Regions from separate parts of the Streptomyces sp. NBC_00690 genome, predicted to be linked through region 2. Evidence: predicted binding sites of a transcription regulator. Region 2 holds the regulator's gene; the other holds the start of a gene.
What was found. Region 2 encodes HspR, which represses chaperone genes until heat shock. Its sites were predicted from a motif close to TTGAGNNNNNNNNNCTCAA; they were not measured.
Positions count from the first base shown of each region.

Region 1: lon (endopeptidase La) is a predicted target of HspR. The motif match lies at 4,140-4,158, and genes of this name have one in related genera.

Region 1 is NZ_CP109009.1:5,860,027-5,870,409, forward strand. Features, by position in the region: gene OID54_RS25835 (multifunctional oxoglutarate decarboxylase/oxoglutarate dehydrogenase thiamine pyrophosphate-binding subunit/dihydrolipoyllysine-residue succinyltransferase subunit) at 1-720, opposite strand, end outside; gene OID54_RS25840 (HAMP domain-containing sensor histidine kinase) at 1,021-2,115, opposite strand; gene OID54_RS25845 (response regulator transcription factor) at 2,112-2,849, opposite strand; gene OID54_RS25850 (spermidine synthase) at 2,941-3,660, opposite strand; gene lon (endopeptidase La) at 4,181-6,592, shown strand; gene OID54_RS25860 (pentapeptide repeat-containing protein) at 6,871-7,719, shown strand; gene OID54_RS25865 (lysozyme) at 7,795-8,595, opposite strand; gene OID54_RS25870 (MarR family winged helix-turn-helix transcriptional regulator) at 8,868-9,377, shown strand; gene OID54_RS25875 (hypothetical protein) at 9,503-10,291, opposite strand.
Region 2 is NZ_CP109009.1:4,740,699-4,751,081, forward strand. Features, by position in the region: gene dnaK (molecular chaperone DnaK) at 1-1,438, shown strand, start outside; gene grpE (nucleotide exchange factor GrpE) at 1,435-2,130, shown strand; gene dnaJ (molecular chaperone DnaJ) at 2,170-3,363, shown strand; gene OID54_RS20740 (heat shock protein transcriptional repressor HspR) at 3,365-3,817, shown strand; gene OID54_RS20745 (helix-turn-helix transcriptional regulator) at 4,796-5,779, opposite strand; gene OID54_RS20750 ((2Fe-2S)-binding protein) at 6,148-6,468, shown strand; gene OID54_RS20755 (pyridoxamine 5'-phosphate oxidase family protein) at 6,959-7,387, opposite strand; gene clpB (ATP-dependent chaperone ClpB) at 7,558-10,155, shown strand; gene OID54_RS20765 (YbjN domain-containing protein) at 10,315-10,383, shown strand, end outside.

The DNA.
Region 1 (10,383 bases), 1.1 Mb from region 2:
CGCGTACCCGATGAGGTGGGTGAAGGAGACCTTCCCGCCCCGGGCGCGCTTGAGGTGGTTGTTGATCACGATCCGGTTGTCGAAGAGCAGCTTCACCGGGACGGCGCGCACGGACGTGGCCGTGGGCACCTCCAGCGAGGCGTTCATGTTCTTCGCCACCGCGGCGGAGGGGCCGCGCAGGGTCACGAACTCGGGGCCACCTCCACCTTCAGCCGGCGCGGCCGGTTCTTCCTTCTTGGGGGCAGCGGCGGCGGGCTTCGCCGGAGCTGCCTGGGGAGCGGCAGCGGGCGCGGCCGGAGCCTGCTGCGGGGGTGCGGCCTGCTGGGCCACGGGTGCGGGTGCTGCGGGGGCTGCCGGCGTCGCGGCCTGCGCGACGGGGCGACCCGGCTGCGCCGCGCCGTTGGCGGGCGCCACAGCGGCGGGTGCGGCCGGAGCCTGGGTCACCGGTGCCGCAGCGGGCTCAGCCGCGGCCTCCGGTGACGGGCTCGCGGTCGCAGCCGTGTTCTCGGCGCCTGGCTTGTAGTCGGCGAAGAAGTCCCACCAGGCACGGTCGACCGAATTCGGGTCCTGGAGGTACTGCTGGTAGATCTCGTCGACGAGCCACTCGTTGGCACCGAAAGCGGCAGCGGGATCAATTCCCTGCGCGCTTCGGTCGGTCGTGGGGGCACCGCCCGGCCGGAGGTCGGGGGAGCTGGAGTTACTGGGGGACTGAGACGACACGGCGGCAACCGCCCTCTTCCGCTTCACAAGGTGGTGGACAGCGGGAATCAAGGCTACGCCCCTGGGGGCGAGAGGTGCAGGCTGGATGGGTCATCGTCGCGCAAGTCACACCGAAAGACGGGTTTCGGGGCCGAGAATGGCGGGAAACAAGCACGTTTTGCCGTCGGTGCGGCTATCGCTCACCCTTGAGCGGCCCCCGCGGCGCACCGCGGTCTTGGAGACCGGGGTCGCCCTCTCTGACCTTGGCGTCCCCCGGGGGCGGACAGTCGTTCCGTACGGAAGAGACCCTATGTCAACACGTCAACCGCGGGGCTGCGGAATCCCGGGGAGGGTGACCAGGATTCGGCAGCCGCGGGCTGATTCGGCCACCCCGATCCGCCCGCCGTGGAGGTCCACGGCCCAGCGCGCGATGGCCAGACCGAGCCCTGTGCCGCCGTCGCTGCCCTTCCCATGCGGAGAGGACACTTTGCCCCGGTTGAACCGCTCGAAGACCCGGTGCCGCTCCTGCTCGGGGATGCCAGGACCCTCGTCCACCACTTCCAGCTCCAGGGATTCCGGTTGACCGCCTCGACGGGCCCGGACCGTCACCCGCCCGTGCGGGGGCGAGTGCTTCACGGCGTTGTCGATCAGATTGGCGACGACCTGGTGGAGCCGTTCCGCGTCCGCGTGCGCGGTCAGCTCGGGCGGCCAGACATCCAGATGCAGATGCACATCCGTTCGGGTGTGGTGTCCTGACCCCGAGGCCAGACCGCGGCGGGCCACGGCCAGATTTGCCTCCTTCAGCACCCCTGACAGATAGGGCCACACCTCGAACCTGCTGGCCCGCAGCGGAAGGACCCCGTTGTCGAGCCGGGAGAGGTCCAGCAGGGTCTCCACCAGCCGCCCGAGACGTTCCGTCTGCTTCAGCGCGGTCCGCATCGTCTCGGGGTCCGCCGCGGACACCCCGTCCACCACGTTCTCCAGGACCGCTCGCAGCGCCGCGATGGGGGTGCGCAGTTCGTGCGAGACATTGGCGACCAGTTCCTTGCGGTGCCTGTCCACGGCCTCCAGGTCATCGGCCATGCGATTGATCGTGGAGGCGAGGTCGCCGAGTTCGTCACGGCGATCGGCGCCCCGCACCCGATGGGTGAAGTCACCGTGCGATATCCCCTTGGCCACCCGGTTCATGTCGTCCAGCGGCGCGGTGAGCCCGTGCGCCACGAACTGGGTGATCAACAGGGTCGCTATCACCGAGAAGACGGTGATGAAGCGCAGTTCCGTCGAGGTGCGCAGGGCCACCAGGACCAGCCCCGTGGTGATGAAGACCGAGACGACGACCAGCATCCCCAACTTGGTCTTGATCGAGATGGAGACCGTTCGCCGCTCGGATCGCCCCGGCCGGGGGTGGCGCCTCATGGAGCGGGCGTCTCCAGGGCGTAGCCGACCCCGTGGACCGTACGGATGCGCTCGGCGCCGATCTTGCGGCGCAGCGCCTTGATGTGGCTGTCCACGGTCCGGGTGCCGGAGGCGTCGGCCCAGTCCCAGACCTCGGCGAGCAACTGCTCCCGGGACAGGACCGCGCGGGGGGTGTTCGCGAGGCAGACCAGCAGGTCGAACTCGGTGGGCGTCAGATGGACGTCGTCGCCGCGGACCCGGACCCGGCGCTGAGCGTGGTCGATCTCCAGTTCCCCGAGGCGCAGGATGCCGCTTCGGGGCGTCACCGCGGCCAGCGCCGCCCGCTCGACCCGGCGCAGCAGGACGTGCACCCGGGCGGCCAGTTCCCGCATGGAGAACGGCTTGGTCATGTAGTCGTCGGCCCCGACGCCGAGGCCGACCAGCATGTCCGTCTCATCGTCACGCGCGGTGAGCATGAGGACGGGGACGGGCCGCTGGGCTTGTACGCGCCGGCACACCTCCAGCCCGTCGAAGCCGGGCAGCATCACGTCGAGCACCATCAGATCGGGCTGCCACGCCTGGGCGGCATCGACCGCCGCCGGGCCGTCCGAGGCCGTCTGCACGAGGAATCCCTCGGCGCGGAGCCGGGCGGCGATGGCGTCCACGATCGTCGTGTCGTCCTCGACGACCAGCACCCGGCGCTGGGCCCCTGGTGTGGCGCTGGCGCCGTTGTGGGTGGTCTGCGTCTGTTCCATCGCCCGCCCCTGTGAGCGCTCTCATGAGGTTTACGCTCGTTGTAGATCCGGTGTGTAGCTCAGCAGCGTAAGGGCATACATGCGCTCTGGGCTACGCAGGGTGAATGGCGAGGTGGACCACGTCAGGCACTCCTCGGACAACGGGGATCTCCTCGGTCCGCACCCCGGTGAACCCGGCTTTCCGCAGCGCTTGTTCAAAGGCGGGCGATGGCTGGGCGGACCATACGGCGAGTACGCCCTGCGGTCGCAGCACCCGTCCGCACAGGGCGAGGCCCCGCGGCGTGTAGAGGGCCTCGTTGTCGTCCGTGACGGTCCAGTCCGGGCCGTTGTCGATATCCAGACACAGCGCGTCGTAGCGCTCGCTCGTGGTTCGAAGGTGGGCCAGGAGATCACCGCGGACGATCACGGTCCGGGGATCGGCGAGAGCGGGGGCGGAGATCCGGGCGAAGGGCCCGGACAGATGCCAGTCGACGATCGCGTCCTCGCGCTCGACGACGGCGATATGTCGCCATCGCGGGTCTCTGGCGGCCCGGGCGAGCGAGAAGCCGACCCCCAGCCCGCCGATGAGTAGCGCGGGATCGCGCCGACCTGCCAGGGCGTCGGCGGCTGCGTCGATGAGCAGCCGTTCGGAGCGCCCGTCGGAGGTGTCCATCAGGAAGCACCCGTTGGCGATGATCTCGTGGTGCTCGCCGCGCCGCCGCAGCACGATCTCGCCCCAGGGGCCGTCACGCCGGTCGAGCGTGACGGGAAGGGGTGCGACCAGCGTGGTGGATGGGTTCGCGCGTGGAAACACGGGTGACCTCCGGTCCATCGGGTGGGTGGTCATCGTGTCCGCGATGTCTGCCCCGGGCATCTGCTTTTGGCCAAGGCGGGGTGTACGGGGTCGATGGTGGGCGCGCGGTGTGCGGTGGGGTGGTACGGGGTGCTCTGGGGGCGCATGGGGCGTGCGGTGGGTATCGGTCGTCGGGGCGGGCCCGTGCGGTCCACGGCTGGTGAGGGAGCTGGCCGCGATCACGGCCATCGGCAGCTGTACGGGGATGCGTCCCGGCCCGCGGCCCAGAGGATTCTTCGGCACTTCGACGGCACTGTCGTCCGGCCCGTGCTTCACGCTCTGATCCCCCTGAGGGGCGAGTCCCTCGCGCACCCCTCGTATCGCTCCCCGGTGCACATCTATGAGAAGAACCAGGTCAGGGCCGGGTCAGAGGCTGGCGCGAGGGAGTGGCCGGGGAGATCGCCCAGAGCGAACAGGGTGCGGGGAACATCTTGGGGGCTTCCTGCATTGAGAGGTTATTGAGTCGATAGAGCTCAACTTCACTGCCTAAGGGGAGATCATGGCTGCTGAGTCCCAGACGTTCACACCGCTCACCCTGCCCGTGCTGCCGCTCGATGACGAGGTCGTGCTGCCCGGAATGGTGGTGCCGCTGGACCTGACCGACACCGAGGTGAGAGCAGCGGTGGAGGCCGCACAGGCCGCCTCCCGCTCCGAGAACAGCAAGCCCACGGTGCTCCTTGTTCCACGCGTCGACGGCAACTACGCCGGGACCGGTGTGCTCGGGACGATCGAGCAGGTCGGACGGCTCTCCGACGGTGACCCCGGAGCGCTCATCCGCGGCCGTGGCCGGGTGCGCATCGGCGCGGGCACCACCGGACCCGGGGCCGCCCTGTGGGTCGAGGGCACCCGTATCGACGAAATCGTGCCCGACCCGCTGCCCGGTCAGATCACCGAGCTGGTGAAGGAGTACAAGGCCCTCGCCACCGACTGGTTGAAGAAGCGCGGGGCCTGGCAGGTCGTGGACCGCGTGCAGCAGATCGACGATGTCTCCCAGCTCGCCGACAACAGCGGGTACTCACCCTTCCTGACCACCGCACAGAAGATCGAACTGCTGGAGACGGCCGACCCGATCGCCCGGCTGAAGCTCGCCACCGAGCAACTGCGAGAGCACCTCGCCGAGCAGGACGTCGCCGAGTCCATCGCCAAGGACGTCCAGGAAGGCGTCGACAAGCAGCAGCGCGAATTCCTGCTGCGCCGCCAGCTCGAAGCCGTCCGCAAGGAACTGCGGGAGATCAACGGCGAGGACGGCGAGGACGAGTCCGACGACTACCGGACCCGCGTCGAAGCCGCCGATCTGCCCGAGAAGGTGCGCGAGGCCGCCCTCAAGGAGGTCGAGAAGCTGGAGCGGGCCAGCGATCAGAGCCCCGAAGGCTCCTGGATCCGCACCTGGCTGGACACCGTCCTCGAACTGCCGTGGAACGAGCGCACCGACGACCAGTACGACATCGCGGGCGCCAAGGCCGTCCTCGACGCCGAGCACGCCGGCCTTCAGGACGTGAAGGAGCGGATCACCGAGTACCTGGCCGTGCGCAAGCGGCGCCTCGACCGAGGGCTCGGAGTCGTCGGCGGGCGGCGTGGCGGAGCCGTGCTCGCGCTGGTAGGACCTCCGGGTGTCGGAAAGACCTCGTTGGGAGAATCGGTCGCGCACGCCATGGGACGCAAGTTCGTCAGGGTCGCCCTCGGCGGCGTCCGTGACGAGGCCGAGATCCGTGGCCACCGGCGCACCTACGTCGGTGCGCTGCCCGGTCGTATCGTCCGGGCGGTCAAGGAGGCCGGCTCGATGAACCCGGTCGTTCTCCTCGACGAGATCGACAAGGTCGGCTCGGACTTCCGCGGCGACCCGGCCGCGGCCCTCCTCGAAGTCCTGGACCCCGCACAGAACCACACCTTCCGTGACCACTACCTGGAGGTCGAGCTCGATCTGAGCGATGTCGTCTTCCTGGCCACCGCCAATGTGCTGGAGGCCATCCCGGAGGCGCTGCTCGACCGGATGGAACTGGTCCGGCTGGACGGCTACACCGAGGACGAGAAGGTCGTCATCGCCCGGGACCACCTGCTGCCGCGCCAGCTGGAGCGGGCGGGCCTGGAGAAGGACGAGGTCGTCCTGGAGGACTCGGCGCTGCGCAAGCTCGCCGGCGAGTACACCCGTGAGGCGGGCGTGCGAAACCTGGAGCGTTCCGTCGCCAGGCTGCTGCGCAAGGTCGCGGCCCAGCACGAGCTCGGCGACCGGGAGCTGCCGTTCACCATCGGCGCGGAGCAACTGCGCCCGCTGATCGGACGGCCGCATCATGTGCCGGAGTCGGCGCAGGACCCGGCCGAACGCCGTACCGCCGTGCCCGGTGTCGCCACCGGACTCGCGGTCACCGGCGCGGGCGGCGATGTGCTCTTCGTCGAAGCGTCCCTCGCCGATCCGGAGACGGGAGCCTCCGGGCTCACCCTCACCGGCCAGCTGGGCGATGTGATGAAGGAGTCGGCACAGATCGCCCTGAGCTTCCTGCGCTCGCGCGGAGCCGAGCTGGAACTGCCCGTGGGTGACCTGAAGGACCGGGGCGTGCACATCCACTTCCCGGCCGGATCGGTGCCCAAGGACGGCCCGAGCGCCGGCATCACCATGACGACCGCGCTCGCCTCGCTGCTCTCCGGACGCCAGGTGCGCACGGACGTGGCGATGACCGGAGAGGTCTCCCTGACCGGTCGGGTCCTGCCCATCGGCGGCTTGAAGCAGAAGCTGCTGGCCGCCCACCGGGCGGGCATCACCACCGTGGTGATCCCCAAGCGGAACGAGGCGGACCTGGACGATGTGCCCCAGGAGATCCTGGACACGCTCCAGGTGCACCCGGTGACGGACGTTCGCCAGGTGCTGGAGCTGGCGCTGTCCCCGGCCGACGTACTGGTTCCGGCAGCGGCCTGAGCCGGGTCGGTCCCGGGCGGGGCAGCTGCCCCGCCCGGGACCGACCCGGCCGCCTCCCTCGGGGGAGGAGACCACCCCCGATAGAGAAGCCAGAAGGGGCCGCACTCTCCCCTGCGGCCCCTTCGCCCTGTGCCCCGCAGCCATGAGCGCGGAGTCGGCGCACAAAAGGCACCCGCTGGCACCAACAGCACCCACCCCACCCAGGGGCATCAATGAGGGCGCGTCGTCGCACAGACCGGTAGGCGCGAGCAGCCCCCGGCAGCCCGCACAATGGGGCCATGGAGTCCACTGAACCGCAGGTCGGCGCCCTCACCCTGCGGGCCGACTGCACCAACTGTTTCGGCCTGTGCTGTGTGGCCCTCCCCTTCGGACGTTCCACGGACTTCGCCGTCGACAAACCGGCCGGCACCCCCTGCGCCCGGCTGAACGACGACTTCGGCTGCTCCATCCACACCCGACTGCGCACCAGCGGATTCACCGGATGCACCGTCTACGACTGCTTCGGCGCCGGCCAGAAGGTCTCCCAGGTCACCTTCGGCGGTGAGGACTGGCGCCGAAAGCCCGGGGCGGCTCCCACCATGTTCGCGGCCTTCCCCGTCGTACGACAGCTTCATGAGCTGCTCTGGTACCTCGCCGAATCCCTCACCCTGGCCCCGGCCCGCGAGCTTCACGGCGCGCTGCGGGAACTGCTCGTTCAGACCGAGGACCTGACCCTGCTGTCCGCGGACGACCTCGCGGCCCTCGATGTTCCGGCTCATCGGCAGCGCGTCAACGTCCTGCTGCTGCGCACCAGCGAACTGGTGCGGGCCGGGGCCCGCCCGGCGGGCAAGGGGGGCAAGGGGCGCCGCCCGAAGGACCGACGCGGCGCAGACCTCATGGGCGCTCGACTGCGCGGGGCCGATCTGCGGGGCACCAGCCTGCGCGGCGCCTGTCTCATCGCCGCGGACCTGCGGGGCGCCGATCTGCGGCAGACCGACCTCATCGGCGCGGACCTGCGCGACGCCGACCTTTCGGGCGCCGATCTGACGGGTGCGATCTTTCTGACCCAGCCGCAGGTCAACGCGGCACGCGGCGACGGCGCGACCCGGCTGCCGACGGCGCTGGACCGCCCCGCGCACTGGTCCTGACCACGGGCCAGGGCCATAAGGGAAGCGCGGGACGGTCTCAGAGCAGGCGACGCCTGGCCGCGCCGGGCTGTCGGTTCAGCCGTTGGCCAGGGCCACGACCCGATCGAGTGCTCCGTTGAACTTGTTGTGATCGCCGACGATCGGCCCGGACGAGGTGTACTGCCACATGGTCTGCACCGGCCAGCCGGCCGGCAGGGTGCCCGGCGCCGTGTTGTAGCGGGCGATCCACAGCGGATTGACCGCACCGAAGCCGGCGTGGTCCCCGGTGCACTGCGTCCACCAACTCGTCGCGGTGTAGATCACGGCGTCCCGACCGGTGCGCGCCTTGTACCGGGCGAGGAAGTCCTTGATCCAGGTGACCATCCCGGACTGGGTCTTGCCGTAACAGGCGTCCCCGTACGGGTTCCACTCGATGTCGAGCGCACCCGGCAGGGTCCGACCGTCCGCGGTCCACGCCCCGCCCCGGTCGACGAAGTAGTCCGCCTGGGTGGCACCGGTCGCCGTGTCGGGGGTGGCGAAGTGATAGGTGCCGCGGATCATTCCGACGTCGTAAGAGCCGTCGTACTGCTGACTGAAGTAGGGGTTCTTGTAGTAGGTGCCTTCTGTTGCCTTCACATAGGCCCACTTCACACCGCTGGTCCACAGCGCCGGCCAGTCGACGTTGCCCTGGTGGCTTGCGACGTCGACGCCTTCGGTCTGGGCGGCCTCCGGCTCGAAACTGCGCTGCTCGGGCGGCAGCCCCCCTTCGCCGTCATGGGCGATGACGCCCATGCCCAGATGCGCCGACCCGCGGGGCGGGATGTCACCGGCCCCAGCGGCGGAGGGGAAGGTGAAGAAGAGGGAGAGGGCTACGAGGAACGCACCGGACGTCGCTATGAACGAGCGGTGCGGTCTCCCTGACGGGGGAAAAGTTCGCTTTCTTCCTGATCTGTCCACAGACACAGCGTGCCTGCGGCGCGCTCAGCGGGAGCGATCGGCGGTGATGTCCGGACATGCCTGGATGGAGCAATATGGTGTGGACACGCCATCTCTCGTGCACTGCGCGGAAGGCGGAGCGAAGGAAGGCGCGTGCGGGGGCTTGGCGGGCCGTGTCTGCGAAATACTGACCGGGCTGCGGAGACGACCACCGCCGGCGAGAACTTTCCTGAATGGAAAAGCGTACGAGGGGTGTTGACGTGCAGAGAAGTGGTACGGGGAGCGGAGCTGAGCCCCAGGGCGCAACGGAAGTGGATCGCGCATTCCTCGCCCTGGAAAAGGAATTGGCCGTCCTTCTGCGCCGCGCCCGCGCCTCCTCGGGTGAGATGGCCCGCGCGGTCCATCCCGGACTGGAGCCCGCCGCCTACGGGTTGCTCGTGCAGTTGGAGGCGACGGGGGTCCAGCGGGGCACGGACCTCGCGGTGTACTTCGGCGTCGGCAAGGCCACGATGAGCCGTCAGCTGCGTGCGCTCGAAGAAGTGGGACTGGTGTCGAGGGAGCCCGATCCCGCCGACGGCCGAGCGTCACTCGTACGGCTCACGGAAGAAGGTCTGGAGCGGTTCCGCCGAGTGAGGGACGCCCGGCGGGCGACCTACGTACGCAGGTTGGCAGCCTGGGACGGCACGGAGATCGCGGAACTGGCGAGGCTGCTGCACCAACTGAACGTCAGTGCGGAGTCCTGACCCCAAGCGCTCGCGAACGCTTCGACTAGGCGCCGCGCAACGGGAGCATCGGCACGCCGCTCCCTCCCGGTCCGCCGGGTACGGAAGGCGGGCCCGCCGTAGGGCTGCACAGGCGAGGGGTAGCCCTACAGCTCCGCGAACACCACCGCCGCGTCGTCGTGCAGCTTCCAGCGGATGACCCGTCCGCTCTCCCCGACCTCGGTCTCCACCGCCCGCACCCGGTCGATCAGTCCCTGTGCGCCCTCCTCGCGCAGCACCCCCAGGCAGCCGGTCCAGTCGCCCTGGTCGAACATCTCCACCCAGCGCGAGGCCCCGTCCGTCAGAGCGGCCAGCGCCCTGACCCGGCTCATCGGCGTGCTGCCCGTCACCGCTCGGGTCGCGACCTCCGGATCGGCGGCGGCGGTGAAGAACCCGCCCTCCGCGTTGCGCAGCCGATCGGCCGACGCATGGGTCCGCAGGGACTCCGGCGGCAGTCGGTCGATGCGATCGTCGAGGACCGCCCGCACCTCTCCCTCGGGGGACTCCAGGAGCAGGACCGAGTCCGAGAGGACGAGATGCTCCACCTCTCCCGATGGGCCGCCCCAGCGGGCCATGACGACGGTTGCCTGAGGTGTTCTCACGTGAGAAAGGTCACAGCCGATCCGATGAACATCGGCGGTGCGTCGAATTGCCGAGGCGAGAATCGCGGTCAGGGGATCATCCGGCAGAGAAACGGACAGTTCGAGCAGGGCCCCGCCCAGTCGAGCGGTAAACCAGGGGACTCCATGCTCACAGCCGTAGTCGCCGTCCGGAGGGGTCACTCCATCGAGGGCGACCAGTGCTCCACCCTGGCCCGACGCGGGCAGGGCCACGGCCGCCCAGTCCTCGTTGGGGCGTTCGGGCGAGCCGGGCGAAGTGGCGAGTTCGATGCGCATGACACTCAGTCTGCATGAGTCGTTCACGTTGCCTGCACAATCGCGCAAACGATCCGTACGTCCAGGTCAGGGGGTGTTCACCGGTCCTGAAC
Region 2 (10,383 bases):
CGTCCTGCGCATCGTCAACGAGCCGACCGCCGCAGCCCTGGCGTACGGCCTCGACAAGGACGACCAGACCATCCTCGTCTTCGACCTCGGTGGCGGCACCTTCGACGTCTCGCTGCTGGAGATCGGCGACGGCGTGGTCGAGGTGAAGGCCACCAACGGTGACAACCACCTCGGTGGTGACGACTGGGACCAGCGTGTCGTCGACTACCTGGTGAAGCAGTTCGCCAACGGTCACGGCGTGGACTTGGCCAAGGACAAGATGGCCATCCAGCGTCTGCGCGAGGCGGCGGAGAAGGCGAAGATCGAGCTGTCCTCCTCCACGGAGACGTCGATCAACCTCCCGTACATCACCGCGTCCGCCGAGGGCCCGCTGCACCTGGACGAGAAGCTCACGCGCGCCCAGTTCCAGCAGCTGACCGCTGACCTGCTGGACCGCTGCAAGACCCCGTTCCACAACGTCATCAAGGACGCGGGCATCGCCCTGTCCGAGATCGACCACGTGGTGCTCGTCGGTGGTTCCACCCGGATGCCCGCCGTCGCAGAGCTCGTCAAGGAGCTGACCGGCGGCAAGGAAGCCAACAAGGGTGTGAACCCGGATGAGGTCGTCGCCATCGGCGCCTCGCTCCAGGCCGGTGTCCTCAGGGGCGAGGTCAAGGACGTCCTGCTCCTCGACGTGACCCCGCTGTCCCTCGGCATTGAGACCAAGGGCGGCATCATGACCAAGCTCATCGAGCGGAACACCACGATTCCGACGAAGCGCTCGGAGATCTTCACGACGGCCGAGGACAACCAGCCGTCCGTGCAGATCCAGGTCTACCAGGGCGAGCGCGAGATCGCGGCGTACAACAAGAAGCTCGGGATGTTCGAGCTGACCGGTCTGCCGCCGGCCCCGCGTGGCGTCCCGCAGATCGAGGTCTCCTTCGACATCGACGCCAACGGCATCATGCACGTGACCGCGAAGGACCTGGGCACGGGCAAGGAGCAGAAGATGACCGTCACCGGCGGCTCCTCGCTGCCGAAGGACGAGGTCGACCGGATGCGCCAGGAGGCCGAGCAGTACCAGGAGGAGGACCACCGCCGCCGCGAGGCCGCCGAGACGCGCAACCAGGGCGAGCAGCTGGTCTACCAGACCGAGAAGTTCCTCAAGGACAACGAGGACAAGGTCCCCGCCGATGTGAAGACCGAGGTGGAGACCTCGATCACCGAGCTGAAGGAAAAGCTCAAGGGCGAGGACGTCGCGGAGATCCGCACCGCCACCGAGAAGGTCGCGGCCGTCTCGCAGAAGCTGGGGCAGGCCATGTACGCCGACGCCCAGGCGCAGCAGGCCGCCGGCGGTGCCCAGGGTGACGCCGCGGGCGCGACTGCGGACAGCGCGGACGACGTCGTCGACGCCGAGATCATCGACGACGACAAGGACACCAAGGGTGGTGCCGCGTGACGGAGGAGACTCCGGGATTCGACAAGCACGGTGAGCACGACGAGCACGAAGTGAACGACCCGAGCGAGGCGAATTCCGCCGGCACCGAGGCAGACGGCGCCGCGTCCGACGACACCACCGGGACCGACGTTCCCGCCGACAAGGCGGGTGCGTCGGCCCCGGCGGGGGACGCAGCCAAGGTCACGGCCCTGACCGCGCAGCTGGACCAGGCACGCACCGCGCTCACCGAGCGCACGGGCGACCTCCAGCGGGTCCAGGCCGAGTACCAGAACTACCGCCGTCGGGTGGATCGGGATCGGATCACGGTCAAGGAGATCGCCATGGCGTCCTTGCTGACCGAACTGCTTCCGGTCCTGGACGACATCGGGCGTGCCCGGGAGCACGGGGAGTTGGTGGGCGGCTTCAAGTCCGTCGCCGAGTCCCTGGAGACCTCGGTCGCCAAGATGGGACTCCAGCAGTTCGGCAAGGAGGGCGAGCCCTTCGACCCGACGATCCACGAGGCGCTGATGCACAGCTACGCGCCGGACGTCACCGAGACCACATGCGTCGCGGTGCTCCAGCCGGGGTATCGCATCGGCGAGCGGACCATTAGGCCCGCTCGGGTCGCGGTGGCCGAGCCCCAGCCGGGAGCGGCCGGCGGCAAGGACGAGGCGGCGAGCGACGAGGAGAGCGGTGGCCCGGACGAGGGCTGACGCGTTGACAGCAGTGACGGTTCGGAAGGAGGGACGTCGATGAGCACGAAGGACTTCGTCGAGAAGGACTACTACAAGGTTCTCGGCGTCCCCAAGGACGCCACCGAAGCCGAGATCAAGAAGGCGTACCGCAAGCTCGCCCGCGAGTTCCACCCGGACGCCAACAAGGGCGATGTCAAGGCGGAGGAGCGCTTCAAGGAGATCTCCGAGGCCAATGACATCCTCGGCGACCCCAAGCGGCGCAAGGAGTACGACGAGGCACGCGCCCTCTTCGGCAACGGTGGCTTCCGACCCGGGCCCGGCGCTGCCGGTGGCTCGTTCAACTTCGACCTGGGTGACCTCTTCGGGGGCGCCCAGGGCGGACAACAGCCCGGGGCCGGTGGAGCCGGTGGCTTCGGCGGCGGGCTGGGAGACGTCTTCGGCGGTCTGTTCAACCGCGGGGCGGGCGGCCCGGGCACCCGGGTCCAGCCGCGCCGCGGCCAGGACATCGAGTCCGAGGTCACGCTGAGCTTCACCGAGGCGGTCGACGGGGCCACGGTTCCGCTGCGGATGTCCAGCTCCGCCGCCTGTGCGGCGTGCGCGGGCACCGGCGACAAGAACGGCTCACCCAGGGTGTGCCCGACCTGTGTCGGCACCGGGCAGGTCTCACGCGGCGGCAGCGGGTCCTTCTCGCTGACCGACCCGTGCGTGGACTGCAAGGGTCGCGGGCTGATCGCCCAGGACCCCTGCGAGGTCTGCAAGGGCAGCGGGCGGGCCCGCTCCTCGCGCACCATGCAGGTCAGGATTCCCCCGGGCGTCTCGGACGGGCAGCGCATCCGGCTGCGCGGCAAGGGCGCACCCGGAGAGCGGGGCGGTCCCGCGGGAGACCTCTACGTCGTGGTGCACGTCGGCGACCACCCGGTCTTCGGCCGCAAGGGCGACAACCTCACGGTCACCGTGCCCGTCACCTACCCGGAGGCGGTGCTCGGCGGTGAGGTGAAGGTGCCCACGCTGGGCGGCCCTCCGGTCACCTTGAAACTGCCCGCGGGGACACCTAACGGGCGGACCATGCGAGCACGCGGCAAGGGAGCGGTCCGCAAGGACGGCACCCGCGGGGACCTGCTGGTCACCGTCGAGGTCGCGGTTCCCGAGGAGCTGAGCGACAAGGCGAAGGAAGCGCTGACGGCCTACCGCGAAGCCACCGTGGACGAGGACCCGCGGGCCGAGCTGTTCCAGGCCGCGAAGGGAGCATGAGATGGACGGCCGGGCCGGACGCAGTCGTAACCCGTATCAACTGACCGACGAGTCACCCGTATACGTGATCTCCGTTGCAGCCCAGCTCTCCGGTCTACATCCGCAGACCCTGCGGCAGTACGACAGGCTGGGTCTGGTCTCGCCCGACCGCACGGCCGGGCGGGGCCGTCGTTACTCCGCCCGTGACATCCAACTCCTGCGCACCGTCCAGCAGCTGTCGCAGGACGAGGGCATCAACTTGGCTGGGATCAAGCGCATCATCGAGCTGGAGAACCAGGTCGCGGCGCTCCAGTCCCGCGTGGCGGAGCTGTCCGCCGCGGTCGAGGGCGCTGCGGCGGCGATGCAGCAGCGCGAGGCCCAGGTCCATGCTTCGTACCGGCGCGATCTGGTGCCGTATCAGGACGTCCAGCAGGCGAGTGCCCTGGTGGTGTGGCGACCCAAGCGGGTCGACTAGCCCTTTGGGTACGGGTACGGCGTCACGGCGCTGTCCCGTTGCCCACGGCGGGGCTCAGGTGCGGCCCACATTGCCGTTGCCGTCCATCAGTCGTGGCTGCTCAGTCGTGGCCGCTTTCGCCCGGTTCCTTGAGGGGTTCGCCCCCGGGGCCGGGCTTTTGCGTTGGCGAATAGATGGCGTGGGGGGGGCGGGCTTCGAACGTTGGGCGCGTGGGCCATAGAGGTCGGCGGCCGGTGTGGCGTTTGTTGTACGGGCCGTCCGTGGGTACGTGAGGCCAGCGGGGCTTCGTACGGAGCGCACGAGCGGGTGCGCCACCTCCACGGCATCTCGACCGCCCAACCGCTCGTTGACGGTCGTTCCGCACGGGTCACGCACGGGGCCGTGTGCCTGGTTGAGAGCGGCCTTGGGGGCGGCTTCCGTCACGGAGGGTGGCAGCGAGTGGTTCTCACGCCGGCCGGCCCCGCGACGGGCGTTGTTCGCGGAGAGTAGGAGGGCCCGGGGCGAGAAGGCCCCGTGGAGGGCTTCCCTGCGGGTTCCACCGGGCTTGCCCGCATTGGGGCGCCCCCGGGTGGTAGCCCTGCCCGATAGGCCCTCAGAAGGGCGCCTAAGCCCCTGGATGCAACCTCCGTGCCCATAGGAGCCATTGGCTGCCCCAAGGGGCCGGTCTGCGGCCGTATGCCCATCGGCACGGCGCCCGGGCGGTGCAACGGACGACCCCGCCGTTGGCTCCTTAGGCTCCTTCGGCTCGGTCGGTGCCGGCTTCGCCCGGTCCTTCCCCCGTTTGGCCCCCGTCCGCTGATGTTTGCCGCGCTTCTTCGGCGGCCGGCCGAGCGCCCCTCGCGATGTCGCGAGAAGCGCTCGGCCGGTGCCCGTCGACTCATCCGTCGCGCCCGTCATTCTTGAGCCGGGGAGCGATGGTTTCAGGTCGAACTATGAAGACCTTGTCCTCCTCTTACGCGCCCATATATCGGACATTCATCAGGAATCGTGATCCAGAATCCCCGATTGGGCGATCAAGAAGCCGAGTTGCGTACGGCTACCGCTCCCGAGCGACGACCCGAGTTTGGCGATGTGGGCCCGGCAGGTCCGCACGTTCATCCCCAGGCGGCGGGCGATGGCCTCATCCACGTGGCCCTCCACCAGGAGCTTGGCGATGGAGCGCTGGACGCCGGTGATGCCGTCCAGGTCGGGACCGTAGGACACGGGCTCCTCCCACGGCAGTCCGTGCAGCCAGAACTGCTCGAACACCCCGACCAGGTACTCCACGATGCCCTTGTGTCGCAGCTCAAGTGCCGAGAGCCGATCGCTGCTCGCCGGGATGAACGCCACCTTGCGGTCCACGATGATCAGCCGGTCGATTATCTCCTCCAGCGTGCGCACCTCCACGCCCGACGGCCCGACCTTCTCCATGTAGGCGAGCGTGGCGGGGTGGTGGCGCGCGGTGTGCTGGTAGAGCGTGCGCATCCGTACTCCCCGCTCGATCAGGGGCTCCACCCTGCGCAACGCCTTCTCCAGGATGTGCGGCTGTCGGCCGCTCCCGGGCTGCACCGTCAGCAGCTCCTCCGTGCAGTCCGCAGTGACCTGGTCGAGGGTCGTGTTGATGCGGTTGAGGCCCTCAAGGACGGTTATCCCTTGCGGCACGGTGGAATTCTGAGCGGTGAAGGCCATGAATGGCTCAAGTGCGTCGGTCAGAGCGACCGTTCGTCGTCGCCGCTCTTGGATCTCACGCTCAATGGGGTGTATCAGCTGTGTCAGCGCGGTCGTTGGTGGGACCGGGCGCAGCCATTGAGCGTCGTCGGGATCAGGGTGCAGCAGGGCGAGGTCAAAGAGACAAGGTGCGGGTTCCGCTTCTGACCGGGCGATTCTCCCGGTGCGCAGAGCGGTGATGTACAGACGTTTCCCCACCTCGCACAGCTCACCGTCTGTGTGAGGGTGTCCGGATTCGCCCCCATTCGACGTCATATGCACCCCCTCAGGCTCCTGCAATTCAGGAACATGATGCCTGCCGTCGCTGGTGCAAGCGTTCGGAGTGAGACATCGTCTTATGCGCGGGGGAGGAGGAATGATCAAAAGAGGTGGAGATCACCCATGTCTAGGACGCTACGTGCTCTTTGTGCTCTTGCCATAACGGCGGCCACGCTAGGCGCGGTGGCCTCCGGTGAATACTCCTGGGACAAGCCGGGTACCGCGGTGACCCACGCGGAGCCCTCCTGGGGTGCTGCTCCACCCAGTGGTGCGGTCACTCTTGGTGAGCCCTCTTGGGGCGGCAAACCACCGGCTGTCGCTGGTGTGTCCTCTCGGAGTGTCACTTCGAACAACGGCACAGAAGCATGACCGTTCCACCGGACGACCGGGTCTTCCGGCGTGAGATGGCTACGGCATACCGCTCGGGGTGGCATTTCATCGACCTCGTCACGGCAATCCCCCACCGTGGCGACTCGTTGATGGTCACTTTGTTCGGAGAGCCGATCGTCGTGGCGCGCGAGGAGGACGAGGACGTCCGCGCATACCGGTGCCTGCGCAGGCCCCGCGGAGCGCCGCAGCCCGTCCGGTGCGCCATCCGGTACGGAATGATCTTTGTCAACCTCGACCAGCGCGACCAGCAGATGGTCGAGCCCGACACCACCACCGCCACCCCCCGCAGTGCCTGAGCGATTCCCCCGTCGAAAAAGATCGCTCGGGTACTTCCCCCACACAGTGGTGCCATCGCGGACCTGAAACGCGATGGCACCACTGTGCTTTTCCCGTGGGCCCGTCCGCCAAAGGACGGGCCCACGGTGCGTTCCGTACCGCCTTCGTGGGCCCGTTGGCTGTGCACAGGCCGTGCAACGGCCATGTAGAGGTCGCCCGGGTGCCCGGGGTGGATGGTTCCGAACGGCGGAAGCCGTCGATGCCTGCTGGCCGGGTGCGAGCATGCGCCCCCCGATGTGAGCCGGGTGTGATCCCGGTGGTCCTACCTTCTGGCACGCACCGGGCGGGCCGGGCGTTCAATCGAGTCGTCAGCGGGCTTCATGGACGGTCGTCGGCCCTATGGGCGGCGGCTCGTTCAAGAACAGCGGGAACAGGAACAGCGGGAACAGGAACAGCGGGAACAGGAACAGCGGGAACAGGAGCGGCGGGGGCCAAGAGTGGCGGCGGACGTCAGGCGCGCCCGAGCGCCTTGTCCACGGCGATCTCGATCAGCACCCGGTCCGGGTTGGGCCCGGGTGTGCGCCCGTAGCGCTCCGCGTACCGCCGTACCGCGTCCGCGACCAGCTCCGGTTCCGTACGGACCCGGGCCAGGCCCTCCAGGGTCGCCCAGCGGGCGTGGTCGAGCTGGCACACGGCCACCCGGGCCCCGTCCGCACCTCCGCCGGCTTCCGCTTCTTCCGCTGATCGGAGGACATGGGCGATCTTTCTGCTCTGGCGATTGGTGATCACTCGTGCCAGGCGCTGATCGTGGTCGTAGGTCACGCCCACCGGTACGACATGAGGACTACCGTCCGGTCGCAAGGTCGTCAGGGTGCACAGATGGCGCTCCTGCCAGAACGCCAGATACTCGGGGCTGAGGTGGGATAGGTCATGGGCCATGCGTACAGCGTAGTTGCGCTCCGTGATCGACCATGGCTCGGGATGGCGGGATAGCAGATGGCTGGCGCAACGAGGTTGAGTGGAATACGCTCAACTTTATGCAGGTTGTATGAGTCAGTGCTAGTGGCTGTTAGGGATGAAGCGATACCTGCACGGAGGAGAGAGCGCGCGTGGACGCCGAGCTGACCAACAAGAGCCGGGAAGCGATCAACAACGCCACCAGTCGGGCCGTGACCGATGGGCACCCCGATCTGACGCCGGCGCATCTGCTGCTGGCCCTGCTCGCCGGCCAGGAGAACGAGAACATCATCGATCTGCTGGTCGCGGTCGAGGCGGACCAGGCCGCCGTGCGCGCCGGGGCCGAACGGCTGCTGGCCGGACAGCCGAGCGTCACCGGTTCCACCGTCGCGCCCCCGCAGCCCAATCGTGAGTTCCTCGCCGTCATCGCGGATGCGGCCAAGCAGGCCAAGGAACTCGGCGATGACTACCTCTCCACCGAGCACCTGCTGATCGGCCTCGCCGTCAAGGGCGGACAGGCAGGCGAGGTGCTGGCCGCACAGGGCGCGAGCGCGCAGCGGCTGCTCAATGCATTCGAAACCGTACGGGGAGGCAGGCGCGTGACCACCGCGGATCCGGAGGGCCAGTACAAGGCGCTGGAGAAGTTCGGTACGGACTTCACGGCGGCTGCCCGGGAGGGCAAGCTCGACCCGGTCATCGGCCGTGACCAGGAGATCCGCCGGGTTGTCCAGGTGCTGTCCCGACGCACCAAGAACAATCCGGTCCTCATCGGCGAACCCGGTGTCGGCAAGACCGCCGTCGTGGAGGGACTCGCCCAGCGCATCATCAAGGGTGATGTGCCCGAGTCGCTGAAGAACAAGCGGCTGGTCTCGCTCGACCTCGGGGCGATGGTCGCAGGTGCAAAGTACCGCGGTGAATTCGAGGAACGGCTGAAGACCGTCCTGTCCGAGATCAAGGGCAGCGACGGCCAGATCATCACCTTCATCGACGAACTCCACACGGTCGTCGGCGCGGGCGCCGGCGGTGACTCGGCCATGGACGCCGGCAACATGCTCAAGCCGATGCTGGCCCGCGGTGAACTGCGGATGGTGGGTGCGACGACGCTCGACGAGTACCGGGAGCGGATCGAGAAGGACCCGGCGCTGGAGCGCCGCTTCCAGCAGGTGCTGGTCGCGGAGCCGACCGTCGAGGACACCATCGCGATCCTGCGCGGGCTCAAGGGCCGCTACGAGGCCCACCACAAGGTCCAGATCGCGGACTCCGCGCTGGTGGCCGCCGCGACCCTCTCCGACCGGTACATCACCTCGCGGTTCCTGCCCGACAAGGCCATCGACCTCGTCGACGAGGCGGCCTCCCGGCTGCGGATGGAGATCGACTCCTCGCCCGTCGAGATCGACGAGCTCCAGCGGTCCGTGGACCGGCTGCTGATGGAGGAGATGGCCCTCAAGAACGAGTCGGACCCGGCGTCCAAGCAGCGGCTGGAGAAGCTGCGCCGCGACCTCGCCGACAAGCAGGAGGAACTGCGTGGGCTGACCGCCCGCTGGGAGAAGGAGAAGCAGGGCCTCAACCGTGTCGGCGAGTTGAAGGAGAAGCTCGACGAACTGCGCGGACAGGCCGAGCGGGCCCAGCGCGACGGCGACTTCGACTCCGCCTCCAAGCTGCTGTACGGGGAGATCCCGACCCTGGAGCGGGAGCTCGCCGAGGCGTCCGAGGCGGAGCGCGAGGCGGCCAAGGACACCATGGTCAAGGAGGAGGTCGGCCCGGACGACATCGCCGACGTCGTCGGCTCCTGGACCGGCATTCCGGCCGGGCGGTTGCTGGAGGGGGAGACTCAGAAGCTGCTGAGGATGGAGTCCGAACTCGGCCGACGGCTGATCGGCCAGTCCGAGGCGGTCCGTGCGGTCTCCGATGCGGTACGGCGCACCCGTGCCGGCATCGCCGACCCCGACCGGCCGACGGGATCGTTCCTCTTCCTAGGCCCCACCGGTGTCGGCAAGACCGAGTTGGCGAAGGCCCTCGCTGACTTCCTCTTCGACGACGAGCGGGCCATGGTCCGCATCGACATGTCCGAGTACAGCGAGAAGCACAGCGTGGCCCGTTTGGTCGGTGCCCCGCCCGGTTACGTCGGCTATGAGGAGGGCGGCCAGCTCACCGAGGCGGTGCGCCGTCGCCCGTACAGCGTGGTGCTGCTCGACGAGGTGGAGAAGGCGCACCCCGAGGTCTTCGACATCCTGCTCCAGGTGCTCGACGACGGACGCCTCACCGACGGCCAGGGCCGCACGGTCGACTTCCGCAACGCGATCCTCATCCTGACCTCCAACCTGGGCAGCCAGTATCTGGTGGAGCCCTCGACCAGCGAGGACGAGAAGAAGCGCCAGGTCCTGGAGGTCGTACGCGCTTCGTTCAAGCCCGAGTTCCTCAACCGGCTGGACGATCTCGTCGTCTTCTCGGCGCTAAACCGCGACGAGCTCGAACTGATCGCGAAGCTCCAGATCGAACGGCTCGCCAAGCGTCTCGCGGAGCGCCGACTCACCCTGGAGGTCACCGACGCCGCGCTCGCATGGCTGGCCGACGAGGGCAATGACCCGGCATACGGGGCACGCCCGCTGCGCCGGCTGGTGCAGACGGCCATCGGGGACCGACTGGCCAAGGAGATCCTCTCGGGGGAGGTCACGGATGGGGACACCGTGCGGGTGGACCGTGTCGACGACGGCCTGATCGTGGGACCGGTCCCGGTCAAGAGCCTCTAGGTCGTGTCTGCAAGGTCCCGTCTGTCTGTCGTGCCCTGACACGCACACTTACTGCGCAGGTCAGCTCAGAGCGGATACCTGTGGATAGCGGGGGCGGGGTTGCCACCCCGGCCCTGCCATGGGGGAGGATGGCGGCATCCGTACGAAGGGAAATCCACGGTGACCATCGATCCGTCCTCGATTCCGAATTTCGGGGGCCAGCCCCAGCCTCAGGCCGCAGGACCGGCG